One region of the Vreelandella indica genome, then DNA from elsewhere that is predicted to be linked to it. Evidence: predicted binding sites of a transcription regulator. Region 1 holds the regulator's gene; each other region holds the start of a gene.

Region 1 (4,215 bases):
GCCAAGATCTTCAAGCGCTTGTAAGGCGATAGATTTACCTGACCCAGAGCGGCCGCTAATGATCACAAGTTGCATAGAGTCTCTCTTTGCTTTGATCAAGCTGCGTTAAGGGTGGTGAGCGCAAATCAACCTGCCGTTGAGTACCGCTTGGCAGGTTTAGGCTTTCAGGAAGTTGTTTGCTCACGAATTTTAGCGGTAAGCAACTCAAGTAGTTCGCGCTGGCTGCCTGCTTTACGCAGTTTCTGACGCGCATCCGCATCGTTCATGATGGTCGCTACCTGGCCGAGCAGAGAGAGATGTGTGTCATCAGCCTCTTCTGGAACTAGCAATACAAACACCAGATCCACCGGGTCGCCGTCGATAGCATCAAAATCAATCGCTTCTGCGAGTTTTAAAAAACCAGCAATTGGGGCCGAGCAGTGAGGACTACGCGCATGGGGAATAGCCACGCCGTTACCAATCCCGGTACTGCCTAAGCGCTCACGGCCAATTAAACGGCTAAACACTTCTTGGCTGTCCAGACTGGGGATATTTTGGGCAATAAAGGTGCTGAAAAATTCCAGCACCCTTTTTTTGCTGCCCCCGGGTACGTCAAAGAGAACACGTTCCGGGGGGAGTATGGTTTCCAACGTCATTGAATTAACGCACGCCTGCGCCTTGGGCGCGAGCTTGTGCTTTTTCCTTATGTTTAACGAGTTGCCGATCAATTTTGTCCGCTAATGCGTCAATAGCGGCGTACATATCACTGTCTAGGGCTTCCGCATGTAAATCAGCACCTGCTGCGTGCAGTGTACAGGCGGCCTGCTGGCGCTCTTTCTCCACAGATAAGGTGACTTGCACCGTGGTTATGTTGTCGTAATGGCGCTCTACACGTTCAAGCTTTTCGTTGACATAGTCACGCAAGGCGTCAGTCAGTTCTACGTGATGACCAGTGATATTAACTTGCATTGACGTACTCCTTATCCATCGGACTGTACTTCGATTGTAACCCTTTTTGCCGCGTTGCAAAGCCCTTGTCGAGAGTTTCCCTAAAACGTTGATTTGTGCTAGCGCAAACGACGTCGCTCGCTAGAGGAGGGAATGCCCATGGCTTCACGGTATTTAGCCACCGTTCGACGCGCTACTTGAATTCCCCCCTCCCCTAATAGCGTGACTAAGCGGCTATCAGAAAGCGGCTTGCCTGGCGGCTCCTCTTGAACCAATTTCTTCAGCCGAGCGCGGATAGCGGTGCTTGAATGGCTGTCACCATCCTGGCCGCTGACTTGGCTTGAGAAAAAGTATTTGAGTTCAAATACGCCGCGAGGCGTATGAATAAATTTCTGAGTGGTTACCCGGGAAATAGTCGATTCGTGCATTTCCACGGCCTCGGCGATATCGGCCAATATGAGCGGCTTCATGGCTTCTTCGCCGTGTTCTAAAAAGCCAATTTGCCGGGTGATAATCTCGCGGCCAACGCGCAGTAGCGTATCGTTGCGGCTAGAGAGGCTCTTGATCAGCCAGCGTGCTTCCTGCAGGTGTTCTTTTAAAAACTGATTGTCCTGACTTTTATCCGCACGCTTTATTAAGCTTGCGTAGTCGGGCTGAATGCGAAGCCTTGGCAATGCCTCAGGATTGAGCTCTAAGTGCCAGCCTTCGTGGTCATGGCGTACGACCAGGTCGGGCGTTACATAACTATCATCGGTATCGCCATAGGCGCTGCCCGGGCGTGGATCAAGGCTACGAATGAGGAGAATGACATCAGCCAGCTGGTCATCATCGAGTCCCAGGCGGCGTTTTAGTAAGCGCATGTCATCTTTGCCGAGCGCTTCCAGAAACTGCCGTACTAAGCGGCGGGCAGGAACCAGCAACGGCGTATCATCGGGAAGAGTGGCCAGCTGCAGCATCAGGCACTCCCGCAGGTCGCGGGCGAATATTCCTGTTGGCTCAAATTGCTGAAGCTTAAGCAGAATGGTTTCTACTTCGCGCTGGCTAAGCCCATCGACACCTTGGGCGCGAAGCCCTTCACGTATGTCGTTGAGCGGCTGAGTTAAGTAGCCATTAGCATCTAACGCGTCGATAAGACTTTCTGCGACAAGTTGCTCTCGCGCGCCAAAATCAGTCATGGCTAGCTGCCACAGCAAGTGCCCATGAAGACTCTGGCCAGCAGCCTGGCGCTCAAAATCAGGTCCTTCGCTGCTGGAGCCACCGTGACTGCCCATATCTTGGTAGGTGTCAGACCAATCACTATCTACCGAGAGCTCGGTGGGAATGCTCTCTGACCACTCTTCCTCTTTGGGCTCGCTGGCAGCCTGTTCGCCAAATTCATCCTCTTGTTCCAGCATGGGGTTGGCATCTAGGGCCTGCTGAATTTCTTGACGTAAGTCCAGCGTTGATAGCTGTAACAGAGCAATGGCCTGCTGCAGCTGAGGTGTCATGGTCAGCTGTGTGCCCATGCGCAGTTGAAGAGAAGCTTTCATGACCATCTGAGAACCACTCGTTAATCAGAATGCTCCACCCTAGTGTGAGTAGGTCTCCGGTGCAAGTGCAATAAGCATGCCATTGGTAGTAAAGTTGTTGTAGAGCGCTAATTAGAAGTGAAAAATAGGCTAGAGGCGGAAATCAGCGCCTAGATAAACCTCCCTCACTTTCTGGTTAGTGAGTATCGAGGCTGGAGAGCCGCTGGCGATGATTTGACCATCGCCCACGATGTAGGCGATATCACAAATATCCAGGGTTTCGCGAACGTTGTGGTCGGTAATCAGTACGCCGATGTGGCGCTGCTTTAATGCCCGAATAATGGTTTTGATCTCGCCCACCGAAATGGGGTCTACGCCAGCAAAGGGCTCGTCCAGAAGAATGAATGCGGGTTCTGTCGCCAGTGAGCGAGCAATCTCCACCCGCCTGCGTTCACCGCCTGAAAGGCTCATGCCCAGGTTGTCGCGAATATGGGTAATGTGAAAATCTTCAAGTAGCGCTTCCAGGCGCTGCTCGCGGTCGCGACGGCTGAGCTCTTTGCGCGTTTCGAGTATCGCCATAATATTATCGGCAACCGATAATTTACGAAAAATAGACGCTTCTTGCGGAAGGTAGCCGATACCCGCCGCAGCGCGTTCATGCATTGGCGCGCGGGTTAGATCTACATCGTCGATACCCACTTTGCCAGCATCGGATTTCACCAGCCCCACAATCATATAAAACGAGGTGGTTTTGCCCGCGCCGTTAGGGCCCAGTAAGCCCACAATGCTGCCTTGGGAGATCTCTAAATTGATGTCTTTAACGACTCGGCGTCGCTTATAGCTTTTGGCCAAGTGGTGGGCATATAGGGTTTTGATTGGCGCAGTGTCTGTAGTTGCCAAGGCTTGGCTCCCTATTGTTCAGGCTGAAGCGTCATACGTATGCGCTGGGTTTCGCTGCCGTCAACGTCAGAGCGGGCCTGAATCACTTCACGGTCAATGAAATATTCAAGGCGACCGCCGGTGAAGGTGTCTTCTTGTTGCGTTAATTCGGCTTGGTCGATCAGCTCAACGCGGCGTTCAGCGACATGATAAATAATGCGCCTTGCCCAACCTTCTGTAGGGCCTTCTTGCCCTTCAGCTTGATGACGTAAGTAAGCGCGCTCACCGGTGGAGGTCGCGCGGGAGAGCTCGCCTGCCTCGTTGCGTTCGATCTCTACTCGCTCGCCACGTAATTGCATTCCGCCTTGGCGAATATCGACATTGCCTGTATAGACAGCGGTTCCCGCTCGCTGGTCAAGGTCTAAACGGTCGGCTTCAACTTCTACCGGGGCCTGGCTGTTTTGGGCCAGTGCCGAGAGTGGTACCGCAAGGGCAAAAAGGGCGGTATATAGCAGTGATTTCATGGCAAATCCTGTTAGCGTTGCGTGGCCGGAGGGTGCGTGCCACGCACATTATCAGTTAAGCGCACTTGGCTTTCGTTAAGCCAGACGTCCATGCGCGACGCGTTCATTTGCTGGGGCGGCTGTTGTAGCACTACCGGTGTTTCACTCCACGCATGCTGTTTTAGCCCGTCATAGTGCAATAATTCAGTGTCTAACTGCCAACCTTCATCCGGTGCGATCAGGCGAGCCGCGCCTGACATCAGCAAGGCCTGAGTGGACGTGTTAAGCGTGCCTACATCAGCGCTAGCTAGCCACTGGCGGTTTTCGCTATCGTATAAAATAGCTTCGGGCTCTTCCGTCCAGGTTTCACTACGCTGCGGCGTATGGATCAGGCGTGG
Region 2 (4,215 bases), on a different contig from region 1:
CCGCCGCTTCCACGACGACCAGCTGGAACTTGAATCGTTGATTGATAAACGGCTAGGCTGAAATATACGTTAGTCATGGTTTAAGTGCGTCGGGGTTAGGGTAAGCCCTGACGCTGGCGACGTTATATTCAGATATGGGGAGTGTGTCATGGATGCCACTCTGCGGCAGTTGCTGGAGTCTATTAAACTGACCCCGAGCGGTGATTTGCAGCCGCTAAGTGGCGGCGATATCGCTGCTGTTTATCGCCTTGAGACGCGCCAGGGGCAGGTGGTGATCAAGCATGACGACGCTGCTCGGTTGCGTGGTGAAGCAGAAGGGTTGCGTACCCTGCGCAATGCCTGTGCGAAGCTAGTGGTGCCGGAAGTGCTCGGACTGGCAGACGGCTGGCTGGTCATTGAGTCGTTAGACACGGTGCCCGGGCCGCAGAACGCAACTGCGCTTGGCGAAGGGCTGCGCAGCTTGCACGAAGTGATTGGCGATGCCCACGGTTGGCATCAGGATAATGCCTGTGGGCTCACTCCCCAGCCTAATGCGCCGCTTAGTGATGGGCGGGCTTTCCAGCGTGAACGCCGCCTGCTCCCCCTTAGCGAGGCGTGCTACCAGCAAGGGCTGCTGGATAGCCAGCTGCGCGAGCGCATCGAGCGCTTGGCCGAAGATCTAGAGCGCTGGCTGCCCGATGCACCACCCAGCCTGCTGCATGGTGATTGTTGGTCGGGGAATGTACTCACCACCCCGCAGGGGCCCGCTCTGATAGACCCCGCGGTATATCGCCACTACCCGGAAGTGGATTTAGCGATGCTGACTCTGTTTGGCTCGCCCGGCGAGGCGTTTTTTGACGCCTACTGGAACGGCGACGCCCCGACCGACTGGCCGAGGCGTGAAGCGCTGTTTCAGCTTTATCCGCTGTTGAATCACCTGCTGCTGTTCGGTGCCGGTTACCGGTCAGCGGTTGAGCGCAGCGTGGCGAGGGTCGAAGCTTCCACCTAATGCCTTAACAATGCTTAGGTCTTACGTTTTACCAGGATTTATAAGGTAAAAATTTGCCATTCAAGGTGAGTAATACCCGATCACCTTTGGGGTCTTCGATTTTGTCGACTTCCATGGTGAAGTCGATGGCGCTCATGATGCCGTCGCCAAACTTCTCCTGCACGACGTCCTTCAAGGTTTCCCCATAAACGCCGACCACTTCATACAGGCGGTAGATGAAGGGGTCCTGGGGAATTGCTTCGTCCCAGGCTTTGGTGGGAAACGCCACTAACGCTTCGGCGACGTCGCTTTCCACGCCCAGCGTATCGCATATTTGATGAGCCACATCGCTGCTGGCGCTATTCATGCCGTAGCAGGCGGAAGCGACCCAGACCGGCGACATGCCAACCGTTTTACCAATGTCGTCCCAGCTCATTTTTTTACGCGCTTTGGCGGCGAGCAGAGTATGACGCATTTCGAGCTTATCCATGATGGTTCTCCTTTAGAGTTAAGGGCGTTTGACGCCCTTTTTTGCCTAATAGGCTGCGATCAAGAAAAGACTTTTTTGGCCTGAGTGCGGACGTGGGTGGTGTAGAGAACCAAGCCAACCAGCGTCAAACCGCCTACCAAGTTGCCTAGTACGGTGGGGATTTCGTTCCACATAATGTATTGATACAGAGTGAAGTCAGCGCCCATCATCAGACCAATCGGGAACAGGAACATGTTGACAACGGAGTGCTCAAAACCGAGATAGAAGAAGACAATAATCGGCATCCACATGGCCATGATTTTGCCGGAAACCGTTGTAGAGATGGCAGCACCCACCACGCCCATGGACACCATCCAGTTGCAGAACATGCCTCTTAGGAAGAGCACGATCCAACCGGCAATGCCGGCATCCTGATAACCCACCGTTCGGCTTTCACCGACGGTCATCATCGTTTGGCCGACAGCGTTGATCTCTTCAGTGCCGCCCATGGTGAAGTTCAAGTAACCGAAGGTGGCGATAAATAGGGCACCCCCAAGATTGCCGAGCCCTACCAGCCCCCAGCACTTCAGCATTCGGGGTAGTGTGACGCCAGGCCGCTTGTCGAGCCATGCAAGAGGCACCAGTGTGAAAACACCAGTGAGCAGGTCATAGCCCATCAGGTAAAGCATCACAAAGCCGACCGGAAAGAGCAGCGCCCCTATCAAGAAGTTGCCTGTTTGTGTCGCTATGGTAATGGCGAAAATAACTGCCAACGCCAGGGTAGCTCCCGCCATAAAGGAGCGAATAAGTGTATCCCGGGTGCCCATATAGATTTTTGATTCACCCTGATCCACCAGCTTGGTGACAAATTCACTGGGCATTAGATAAGACATAAGCATGTCTCCTGTGTCATTTCGGTTAATTAACGCTTAACCCAAGAGTTTTAGAGTTTCCTGCTAGGAGCAATAAATAGGAGCAATAAAACCGATGGCTGCGCCTTCCTGGTGCAAAAGAGATTAAGCGTGTGGCGCTATCGCACTATCACTGTTTGTATTGCGATTTATGTGCCAACTCTTGATTGTGCTGATTAACCGTTTGTTTTTAATTGATTAATTTATTTTTTTGGCATTGGTTTTGAATCACTCGAATAGTTACGAAAAATCGTAAATAACGATATTTCGTTGTTTTATTAACGAAAAATCGTAACTGGCGTGGGAATTGAATGGTTCATTAGTGAAGATCACCTTGAATCCTGAGGTAGTAGCTAATGCTTATGCAGGAAACCAAGCACGCCACAGCCTCTGCACTCATGGGCGGCTACTCACCGCTTGCCATGATTGTGATCGACCCCTTTACCGATCAGCTATTGGCTGCCAATCCGGCTGCCTGTGAGCTGCTATGCATTGAACAGCTATGTACTGAGCAAACAGGTATTGAGCAAGGCATGCCTCTAGCGGCTCCCTTTAGCCACCGTTTGAGTGCGTCACTGCCGCTATGGGTGAGCTTTACGGATGAGGCGCTGGTGCAAAAAACCGCCTGGTCGGATGATTTGGTGATACTCGATATGCTGCGCCAGCCCTACCGGGTAGAGGTTTATGCCCAGTGCATTGAAGACTCTGAACAGCTTCTGTTAACGCTGATTGATCGTAATAAAGCCGAGCAGCGACGTGCCAAGGCAGAGCTTGGTCGCCAGCACCGCCAGGGGGAAGTGGGTTGGCAGCGGGTCGAACAGGTATTCGAGCGTATCGAAAAGCAGAATCAGCTGATCCTTGGCGCGGCAGGCGAGGGGATCTATGGCTTGGATGCGGAGGGCAAAACGACGTTTGTAAACCCCGCTGCAGAGCGCATTTTGGGCTGGAGTACCGACGATATGGTCGGCCATGACGCGCACCTCATGTTTCACCACACCCATGCCGACGGCAGCCACTTTCCGGTGCAGCAGTGCCCGATTCACGCCTCGTTCAGCGACGGTCAGGTGCACCATGTCGATAACGAGGTGTTTTGGCACAAAAATGGCGAAGCGATTCCGGTCGAGTACACCAGCACGCCGATTTTTGAGATGGGCCGTTTAGTGGGCGCCGTGGTGTTGTTTCGGGATATTCGTGAGCGCAAGCGCGCCGAGCAGCAACTTCGGGATGCGCTCGCCGAAGTGGAGACGCTCAAGCAGCGCCTGGAACTGGAAAATGAGTACCTTCAAGAAGAGATAAAAGCAGAGCTCAACCATCGCGATATTGTTGGCAATAGCCCGGCCGTGGCAAAGCTGATTAAACAGATCGAGATGGTGGCGCCTACCAGTGCCAATGTGCTGATAAGTGGTGAGTCGGGCACCGGTAAAGAGCTGATCGCCCGCGCTATCCACGCGGGCAGTTCGCGCAGTGACCGGCCACTGATCCGGGTAAACTGTGCGGCTATTCCGCGTGACCTGTTTGAAAGCGAGTTTTTCGGCCATGTCAAAGGCGCCTTCACCGGGGCGGTACAGGACCGCCCAGGGCGTTTTGAGCTCGCCCATGGCGGGACGCTGTTTTTGGATGAAGTGGGTGAAATTCCTCTCGAGTTACAGAGTAAGCTGCTGCGTGTATTGCAGGATCAACAGTTCGAACGGGTGGGCGACAACCGCACACGGGAAGTCGACGTGCGGGTCATTGCCGCGACCAACCGTGAACTGCGCGACATGATTGAGGTGGGGCATTTTCGTGAAGACCTCTATTTTCGCCTTAACGTTTTCCCCATCGATTCGGTGCCCTTGCGCAAACGGATTGAGGATGTGCCACTGCTGGCG
Region 3 (4,215 bases), on a different contig from region 1:
CACGTGGGGCATTAGGTCATTAAAAAACGCGCTACGGGCGGGTTCGTTATGGCCATCTACCCACCAGCTGCGGCTGCCGGGCATAATGAAAACTGCCGGGGGTATATGCCCTGCGCGAATTAACCTGTCGGCTACCTGTTGTAAATTGCCGCGGGAAACCCAGTCGCGGTCGGTGCCAAAAGAGCCGTGCAGCATGTAAATGACGGGATAGGGCGTAGTCGACTGGGTGTCATAATTATCAGGTAAATACACGCTATAAGGGTAATCGTAACCGAGGGTGGATGAGGAAAAATAATGATGCTCAACGTCGCTTGCCAAGCTGTGGCCGCTGAGTGTTAGCCACCCAATAAAAGTGGTGAGTAGGGTGCGAAACCGGTAGGAGAGGAAAGGTGGTTTTGGGATGAACACGTTTTCTCCGGAATTAAACTAGTTTAATAAAGTCGGACAGCGCGGCGGTACTGGTTGTTCATCGTAGCTATGCAGACTCGTTATGCCGAGCAGTTACACAAAGTAGCCATGCAGGATAGCAGGTTAGGCGTATGTAGCGGCGGGAGGCCCAATGCGAAAAATTGAAGAGATCTATTGGTTGCGCGCTTACGGCTGTATAGCCGTTTTTTTGTTTCATTTATTAGATCACGTCAATCAACGCCTCGATAATGTCGCCACTGATTTAATGCGCCTGCCGCTGGTGCTGGGTACGCCAATATTTCTGTTTATATCGGTCTTTGTGTTTGCTGTTCGCTACGATAAATCCGTGCCGGAGGGGTTTCTTATTCAGCGCGTAAAGTATGTGATGGTGCCGTACTTTGTGTATGGCTTTATTTATTCCACCGCTGAATGGTTAAGCCAACAGGCGTCGGATGAGCCGGTGGGGTTCGTGGCTAATGCTATCGAGTATTACGTTTATGCGGGCTGGCATGGCTATTTTTTGATCATTGCGATGCAGTTTTACGTGGCTTATTGGCTGTTTACCCGCTGGCAGCTGTGGCGATTGAATCCGGTGCCATGGTTGTGGGGTGCCTGCGTTATCAGCATGGCGTATTGGGGGCTGGCTTATTGGTTTGATGTTGATTTGCCCGGCTACCTGCTGTGGATCGCCCCGCTGGGGTGGATCTATGTGTTTTTCCTGGCGCTGGTGCTAGTGCGCTACTACCCGCTAGCTCAAGAGGGTGTACTCGCTGAGCGGCCCACCTGGATGCAGCAATTGGCGCACCCGGCGTGGTTGGTGCTGTTGGTGGCGCTAATTATAGCGGCGACGTTTGCGGGTTGGCTGGCGTTTTCATCCAAAGAGGTGTGGGTGATTCCATTTTTCGTGCTGTTTACGCTTTGCGCCATGCGTTATTTGGCTGGGCGCCCGGCGCCATTGTGGGTGCGCCACATCAATGCGTATTCGTTTGGGATTTACTTGGCCCACCCCATGTTCTTTGTGCTTGCCGATCTGGTCGTTGAGCCTTTGTCGTTGCCGATTGGGGTGTATGCGCTGGTACTCATCGTCGTGGGACTCGCCGGGTCGGTGGCCCTTAATAAATTGGCGAATACCACCACACTGGGAGCGATGCTGTTTGGCAAGCGCTTGAAGGTTCGGTAATGGAAATATGTGAGTGCATAAATCGAAAGGCACGGCTTACCGCTTCGATGTGTAAGCGAGATCCGGGTCGTTGGGCAGCATGGCGGATGTGTGTTCAGCAGCCTGGCTAAGCAAGCGGCCGCTGTACGTTTTTAAGCGAGTGGGGCAGTCATGCAAACGCTGTAAAAAATCGTCAATCGCGCTGGCGTCATCCAGCTCGGGATCAAATCCACCTAAGCGCTCAAGCCAGGCCCGCCTGACGGCGATGTAGGGCGGTAACAGCAGCGTGCTTGCCAATAAGCGGCGCAGGATGCGTTTGGCTAATGATGGCTGAGCAAGGCCAACAATTAAGGCATCAAGGTTGTAGGTGTTCAATTGCGGGTAGAGTGAGCCCCAGAGGCTGGCAGGCAGTGGCTGCTTCTGCAGCGCAATAATTAACCACTCAGCTTGGCTGGCAAAGGCTGCTTTATTGAGGCGTGCGCCTAGTGGTAGCTTGGGGGTGATCAAGCAATGAGTGTGGTAGCGCTGCTCAATCGAGCTGAGACGCGCATGGGCTTGCGTGCTGGTTACCAAAATGGGCAGCAAGTGGTCGGCTACGCCAGAATCACGTATGGATTTTAAGTGGCGTGGCAACATGTTACCCGTCACCATGGCATCAACGATAAAGCAAACCGACCCCATTTGCCGACTCCGATTGTGAGCAAATCTATCAAATTGTAATTTATTGTAGTATCTGGCTTATTTGGGTAGCAAGTAAAAAAACTTGCGAGCCAAAAAAGAGGGCTCACTATTATTCATGCACTTTATTGGCGCATAAAACATTATTTTTGCCCTGTATTGGTGCGCTATGGCTTTTTTAAACAGCTGCCGAACCAGCATTTAGCTGCTATGCGTCATCAAGAGGCATCCTTGTCCACTTTTTAACGTTTATAAAACAATTGGTTGCTGATTTTTTATGCCATCTTGGTGCAGGGTTGGCATGTTCTCTGCATTATATTTGCAAGCGGCTAGCGGGCCGTAGGCATAAGCCCTACGACGTGCTAAAACGATAGCCGGTCTGAAATGCTCGCTGAGCGATTTGTTCACTAATGTCAGGCAAACGTTGAGCGAACAAGAATGACAAACGTGCGGTTTAGCGCGTATTTTGTCGAACAACACATTTATCGGTAGCTTACAGTCGTTAACTTTAAGCCACGCTCATACCGGAGGACTCTATGTCAGCCAAGACTCTCGCGCTAATTGAAGAACATGATGTTAAGTGGGTAGATCTGCGTTTCACCGACACTCGCGGTAAAGAACAGCACGTGACTGTGCCTGCTCGCGATGTGAACGAAGAATTCTTTGAGAATGGCCAGATGTTTGATGGCTCTTCTATCGAAGGTTGGAAGGGCATTAACGAATCCGACATGATTCTGCGCCCGGAAGATGGCACTGGCTATCTCGACCCCTTCACCGAAGATGCGACGCTGGTTCTGCGCTGCGACATCATCGAGCCGGCCACTATGCAGGGCTACGATCGTGACCCGCGCTCCATCGCCAAGCGCGCTGAAGCTTATCTAGAGTCTACTGGCCTGGGCGACACTGCGTTTTTCGGTCCTGAGCCTGAATTCTTTATCTTTGACGAAGTGCATTGGAAGTCTGACATTCAGGGCTCCATGTACAAAATCACGTCTGACGAAGGCGCTTGGGCGACCAGTAACCAGGTAGAAGGCGGTAACTTAGGCCACCGCCCGCGCGTTAAAGGCGGCTACTTCCCGGTTCCCCCGGTTGACAGCTTCCACGATATTCGTGGCGCGATGTGTAACACCCTGGAAGCGATTGGCCAGACTGTCGAGGTTCACCACCACGAAGTTGCCAACGCGGGTCAGAACGAAATCGGCGTTAAATTCAACACGCTGGTGAAGAAAGCTGACGAAGTGCAGGAAATGAAGTACGTGATCCACAACGTGGCGCACGCGTATGGTAAAACGGCGACCTTTATGCCGAAGCCGCTGGTAGGCGACAACGGTTCTGGTATGCACGTTCACCAGTCGTTCTGGAAAGGTGGTGAGAACCAGTTCGCCGGTGACGAGTACGCTGGCCTGTCTGAAATGGCGCTTTTCTATATCGGCGGCATCATCAAGCACGCCCGTGCCCTAAACGCCTTTACTAACGCTTCTACCAACTCGTACAAGCGTCTGGTACCTGGCTTTGAAGCGCCGGTCATGCTGGCCTACAGTGCCCGTAACCGTTCTGCTTCTATCCGTATTCCTTACACCGCTAGCCCGAAAGGCAAGCGTGTTGAAGCTCGCTTCCCTGATCCGACTGCCAACCCGTACCTGGCATTCTCTGCCATGTTGATGGCCGGTATCGACGGTATCAAGAACAAGATCCATCCTGGCGATGCAATGGATAAAAACCTGTACGACCTGCCGCCAGAAGAAGGCAAGTTAGTACCGACCGTAGCACACAGCCTGGATCAAGCACTGGAAGCCCTCGACGCTGACCGTGCGTTCCTGACCGAAGGTGGCGTGTTCACCGACGAAATGATCGATGCCTACATCGAACTCAAGATGGAAGAAGTGGAGCGTATCCGTATGACGACGCACCCCATCGAGTTTGATATGTACTACAGCTGCTAATCAGCGCTTTTAGCACCTAACTGCTAC
Region 4 (4,215 bases), on a different contig from region 1:
TGGGATGCGCGGCACAATGACCGCAGCGATTAACCCTGCCACCACGACCGTCGTGTAAAACTGCACAAACAGATGGTTAATATCGACGAAGCTCGTCACTAACAGCGCAAAGGCAATAGATACCACAGAGAAGTTGGTGGCAATGACGGAGGCTTCGCGACCATTGTAATAGCCCTGTTCATACTGCTGCGTGGTAATGAGCACACCCACGGTACCTGACCCCATCCATGAGGCAGTGGCATCAATGGCGCTGCGCCCCGGCAGGTTAAAAATTATCCTGAACGGTTTGCGTACCATGCTGCCGATAAACTCCATAAAGCCAAACTCGACCAGAAACGGTAGCAACAGCGCGGCAAAGAAGAAGAACGTTAAGAGCACCGGCGCAAGGTCATTGAGCATGACGCCACCAGTAAAAGAGGCAGTGACGAACTCAGGCCCAAACTGGAAATAGGTCATCACCGCAAACAGAGCGCCTAAAGAACGCATTGCCAACCACAGCGGCCCAACATGAAACATCTCGTGCAACATGCCTTTTTTGGCCCAGCCAGGGTTAGCTAGCTTGGCATAAACAGTGACTACCACTGAAAGACAAAGCACGACTACCGCGATAGCTGGCAGCGCTGAGCCTAATAGCGTTTGCAACCCCTCCGCCATAAGGCCCATACCAATATTGATGGTATCGCCAAATTGGAAAGGGACGAGGAACAGCAAAACCCCAATTAAAGAAGGCACTATAAACTTCAGTAAATGCGCCTGGGGGATCGGCCCCGACGAGGTCGGCATTGCGGTCTTAACGTTACTATTCGACATAGGATTCACCTATTGGAAGTGATTATTGGAGGTGGGCTAGCGGCGTCCTGGCAGGAAGTCGACCTTCCTGCCATCTGTCTTTTTTATTAGCGCCTTGTTAGATCGGCGCTTTTTTAATCAAAACTGTCTTACCATCGGCTTAATCGCCGCGCTTCACGCCCGGCAGGATGCAGAGCATTTCATACAGCAGCGTGGCGCCCATCAACGCCGTGTTGCCGCTGGGGTCATAGGGGGGCGATACTTCAACCAAGTCACCGCCGACGATGTTCAACCCCGCCGCGCCGCGAACAATCTCAAGCCCTTGGGCAGAGGTCAGGCCGCCCATTTCCACCGTGCCGGTGCCGGGCGCGACCGAGGGGTCCAGTCCATCGATATCGAAACTGATATACACCGGGATATCGCCCATCTGTTCACGCACTTCGGCCATCAGCGGTGTCAGCGAGCGATGCCAGCACTCCTCAGCCTGCACCACACGGAAGCCCTGCTCGCGACACCAGTCAAAGTCCTCAGGGGCGTAACCGGTCCCGCGCAGACCGATTTGCACGACTTTGTTATGGGCCAGCAGCCCCTCCTCCTGGGCACGACGAAACGGCGTACCGTGGGCAATCGGCTCGCCAAACATATGCTCGTTCACATCGGCGTGGGCGTCGATATGGATCAACCCCACCGGGCCGTGCTTTTTGGCCATCGCGCGCAGAATCGGTAGCGTCAGCGTGTGCTCGCCGCCTAGCGTCAGCGGAATGCAGTCATGCTTTAACACGTCGTCGTAAAAGGCCGTGATAATGTCGACGCTTTTCGGCAGATGGAACGTATTGATCGGTACGTCGCCGATATCGGCTACCTGGAGGCTTTCAAAAGGCGCGGCGCCGGTGGCCATATTGTAGGGGCGAAGCATGCGCGACTCATCGCGAATCTGCCGCGGCCCAAGGCGCGTGCCGGGGCGGTTCGAGGTACCGATATCCATGGGGATGCCAATAAAGGCAGCATCCAGCCCTTGGGCGTTCTCTTGCGTCGGCAGGCGCATCATGGTGGCGGGACCTGCAAAGCGCGGCATGGTGTTGCCGCCCAGCGGCTGATTAAACTCTGACATCGTTATCTCCTTGGATTTATTGTGGCGTTGAGGCACGGCTGATCCATGCTGCCTAGTTGAGTTCTTTGTCTTCTTGGGTTTTTTGTCTTCTAAGACATTGCACAGAACGTGCCAACCCTGCGCTAGCGATAAACAGGTAGGATAACGGGCAAAACGATGCAAAAATGCATCAAACAAGCACACCAACGATTCATAAATGAATCAATCATTCATTTATGAATCGCCTAGGCAAGGCTGGCTGGCGTGAGAGACACACAATGAGTGAAATAGACAAGCACGTACTGCAAACCATCGTAGAAACCGCCAACGACCACTTCTTTATCGTCAGTGGCGATGGGCAGATCGTGGATGTCAGCCCAGGTGCCGAAGCGGTTTATGGAGTATCGCGTGAAGAGCTGCTTTCCAGCAGCGTCCAACAGCTACAGGCGGCTGGGGTATTGAAGCCCTCCATTACCATGGAAGTCATGCGTACCCGTCGGCCTGCGCAATTGATGCAAATCACAGGCACAGGCCGCCGCGTCATTGCAGAAGCCTATCCAGTGTTCGTGAATGGCAAGCTGGAACGCATTATCAGTCGCTCGCGAGATTTAACCGACCTCCAGTTGCTGCAAGACGAATACGCGCTGCTCCAAAAACGCTTTAGCGAACACTTAAAGCGCAGCCATGCCGCGCCGGATGCCGAAGAGCAGGCGTTGGATGACGCCCTGGATAACCTGCAGGTCAGAAGCCATGTGATGCGGGAAATTGCCCTACTGCTCAAGCGGGTCGCCCCTTCAGACGCCAATGTGCTGATGCTGGGGGAGTCCGGCGTGGGCAAGACCGCTTTTGCCAAGCAGCTACATCGCTGGAGTCAGCGCCATAACGGCCCTTTTATCGACGTCAATTGCGCGGCGATTCCTGAAAACCTGTTCGAGTCCGAGATGTTTGGCTATCAGCCCGGCGCGTTTAGCGGCGCGGCGCGGCAAGGTAAAGCTGGTTTATTGGAGCAGGCTGAAGGGGGCACGCTGTTCCTTGATGAAATCGGCGAGCTGCCGCTACTGATGCAAACCAAGCTGCTCAAAGTCATTCAGGATGGCAGCCTGACCCGCTTGGGCGATACGCGTTCGCGCCGGGTCGATTTCCGCTTAGTGGTGGCGACCAATCAGGACCTGGGCAAACAGGTGGAAGCCGGGCTATTTCGCTTGGATCTTTACTACCGTCTCAACGTGATTCCAGTCACCCTACCGCCGCTCCGAGACCGCCGCGAGGATATCCCCGACCTGGTCGAAGCGTGCTTAAAACGGCTGAATCAGCGTTATGGACGGCAAAAAATTCTCGGCAATCAGGTGTGGTCGACCCTCATGGGCAGCGACTGGCCAGGAAATGTTCGCGAGCTTGAAAACTGGCTGGAGCGGGCCTGGCTCTCAAGTTCCAACGATCAAATTGAAGCCCCCACCCCACAGGCCCATAGCGAACAGCGAGCCGACAGCTTGCCGAGTGGCTCCCCCGCACTGCTGGTAGCACCACTTGCGCCGGAAGAAAACCTGAAACAGTACCTCGAACGCTTAGAGCGTGAAGCGCTACAAGCGCTATGCCACACACTCCCCAGTACCTATGCCATCGCCGAGCGGCTGGGCATCAGCCAATCCAGCGTGGTGCGTAGGCTTCAGCGCTATGGCATTAAAGTCGCCAAATGATTTTCTGCTTGACACAGCGGCTGTCATAAACGATCCATGTAAGTGTCATACAACGGCAACACCTTCAACACAAGCTGAACCAATAACAACCAACAGCCGGTGATGTGTGTGCTATGTCAAACCAATCGCGTATCCGCCTGGAACGCGTCACCAAACGTTGGGACGCGACCGCTGCCGTCGATGATATCTCCTTCGACGTCACGCCTGGGCAATTTGTCATTCTGCTAGGCCCTTCGGGCTGCGGCAAATCTACTACGCTGCGTATGATCGCAGGCTTGGAAGAGGCCAGCGGCGGGCATATCTATATTGGTGAGCGTGATGTGACACGCCTGCCGCCCGGTGACCGTGGGCTGAGCATGGTGTTTCAGTCCTATGCACTGTTCCCGCATTTAAGTGTTGCCGACAACATCGTGTTTGGCCTGCGCAGTCGTAAAGTACCCAAAGCCGAACAGCGCGAACGGCTCGCCAAGGTCGCCGAGCTGGTCGATCTCACCGATTACCTGACCCGCAAACCTGCCCAACTCTCCGGTGGCCAGCGACAGCGAGTGGCGTTGGCGCGCTCAATTATCTCCGAACACCCCATTTGCTTAATGGATGAGCCGCTCTCCAATCTGGATGCGCGGCTGCGAAGCGATATGC

Evidence for each region. Region 1 encodes sigma-54, which starts transcription at its own class of promoters, with help from an activator protein. Its sites were predicted from a motif close to TGGCACNNNNNTTGCTNT; they were not measured.
Region 2: V8L71_RS03445 (formate/nitrite transporter family protein) is a predicted target of sigma-54. The motif match lies at 2,489-2,506, and genes of this name have one in related genera.
Region 3: glnA (glutamate--ammonia ligase) is a predicted target of sigma-54. The motif match lies at 2,543-2,560, and genes of this name have one in related genera.
Region 4: speB (agmatinase) is a predicted target of sigma-54. The motif match lies at 1,997-2,014, and genes of this name have one in related genera.

The regions. Positions count from the first base shown of each region.
Region 1 covers NZ_JBANSO010000001.1:204,389-208,603, reverse strand. Annotated here, with positions in the region: gene rapZ (RNase adapter RapZ) at 1-75, opposite strand, end outside; gene V8L71_RS01020 (PTS sugar transporter subunit IIA) at 165-635, opposite strand; gene hpf (ribosome hibernation-promoting factor, HPF/YfiA family) at 640-948, opposite strand; gene V8L71_RS01010 (RNA polymerase factor sigma-54) at 1,047-2,462, opposite strand; gene lptB (LPS export ABC transporter ATP-binding protein) at 2,586-3,335, opposite strand; gene lptA (lipopolysaccharide transport periplasmic protein LptA) at 3,347-3,838, opposite strand; gene lptC (LPS export ABC transporter periplasmic protein LptC) at 3,850-4,215, opposite strand, start outside.
Region 2 covers NZ_JBANSO010000003.1:177,317-181,531, forward strand. Annotated here, with positions in the region: gene tal (transaldolase) at 1-61, shown strand, start outside; gene V8L71_RS03435 (fructosamine kinase family protein) at 149-988, shown strand; gene cynS (cyanase) at 1,017-1,457, opposite strand; gene V8L71_RS03445 (formate/nitrite transporter family protein) at 1,517-2,329, opposite strand; gene V8L71_RS03450 (sigma-54 interaction domain-containing protein) at 2,704-4,215, shown strand, end outside.
Region 3 covers NZ_JBANSO010000004.1:28,135-32,349, reverse strand. Annotated here, with positions in the region: gene V8L71_RS03675 (alpha/beta hydrolase) at 1-408, opposite strand, end outside; gene V8L71_RS03670 (acyltransferase family protein) at 560-1,588, shown strand; gene V8L71_RS03665 (hypothetical protein) at 1,625-2,248, opposite strand; gene glnA (glutamate--ammonia ligase) at 2,782-4,188, shown strand.
Region 4 covers NZ_JBANSO010000010.1:63,371-67,585, forward strand. Annotated here, with positions in the region: gene V8L71_RS08900 (YjiH family protein) at 1-810, opposite strand, end outside; gene speB (agmatinase) at 950-1,900, opposite strand; gene V8L71_RS08910 (sigma-54 interaction domain-containing protein) at 2,158-3,576, shown strand; gene V8L71_RS08915 (ABC transporter ATP-binding protein) at 3,690-4,215, shown strand, end outside.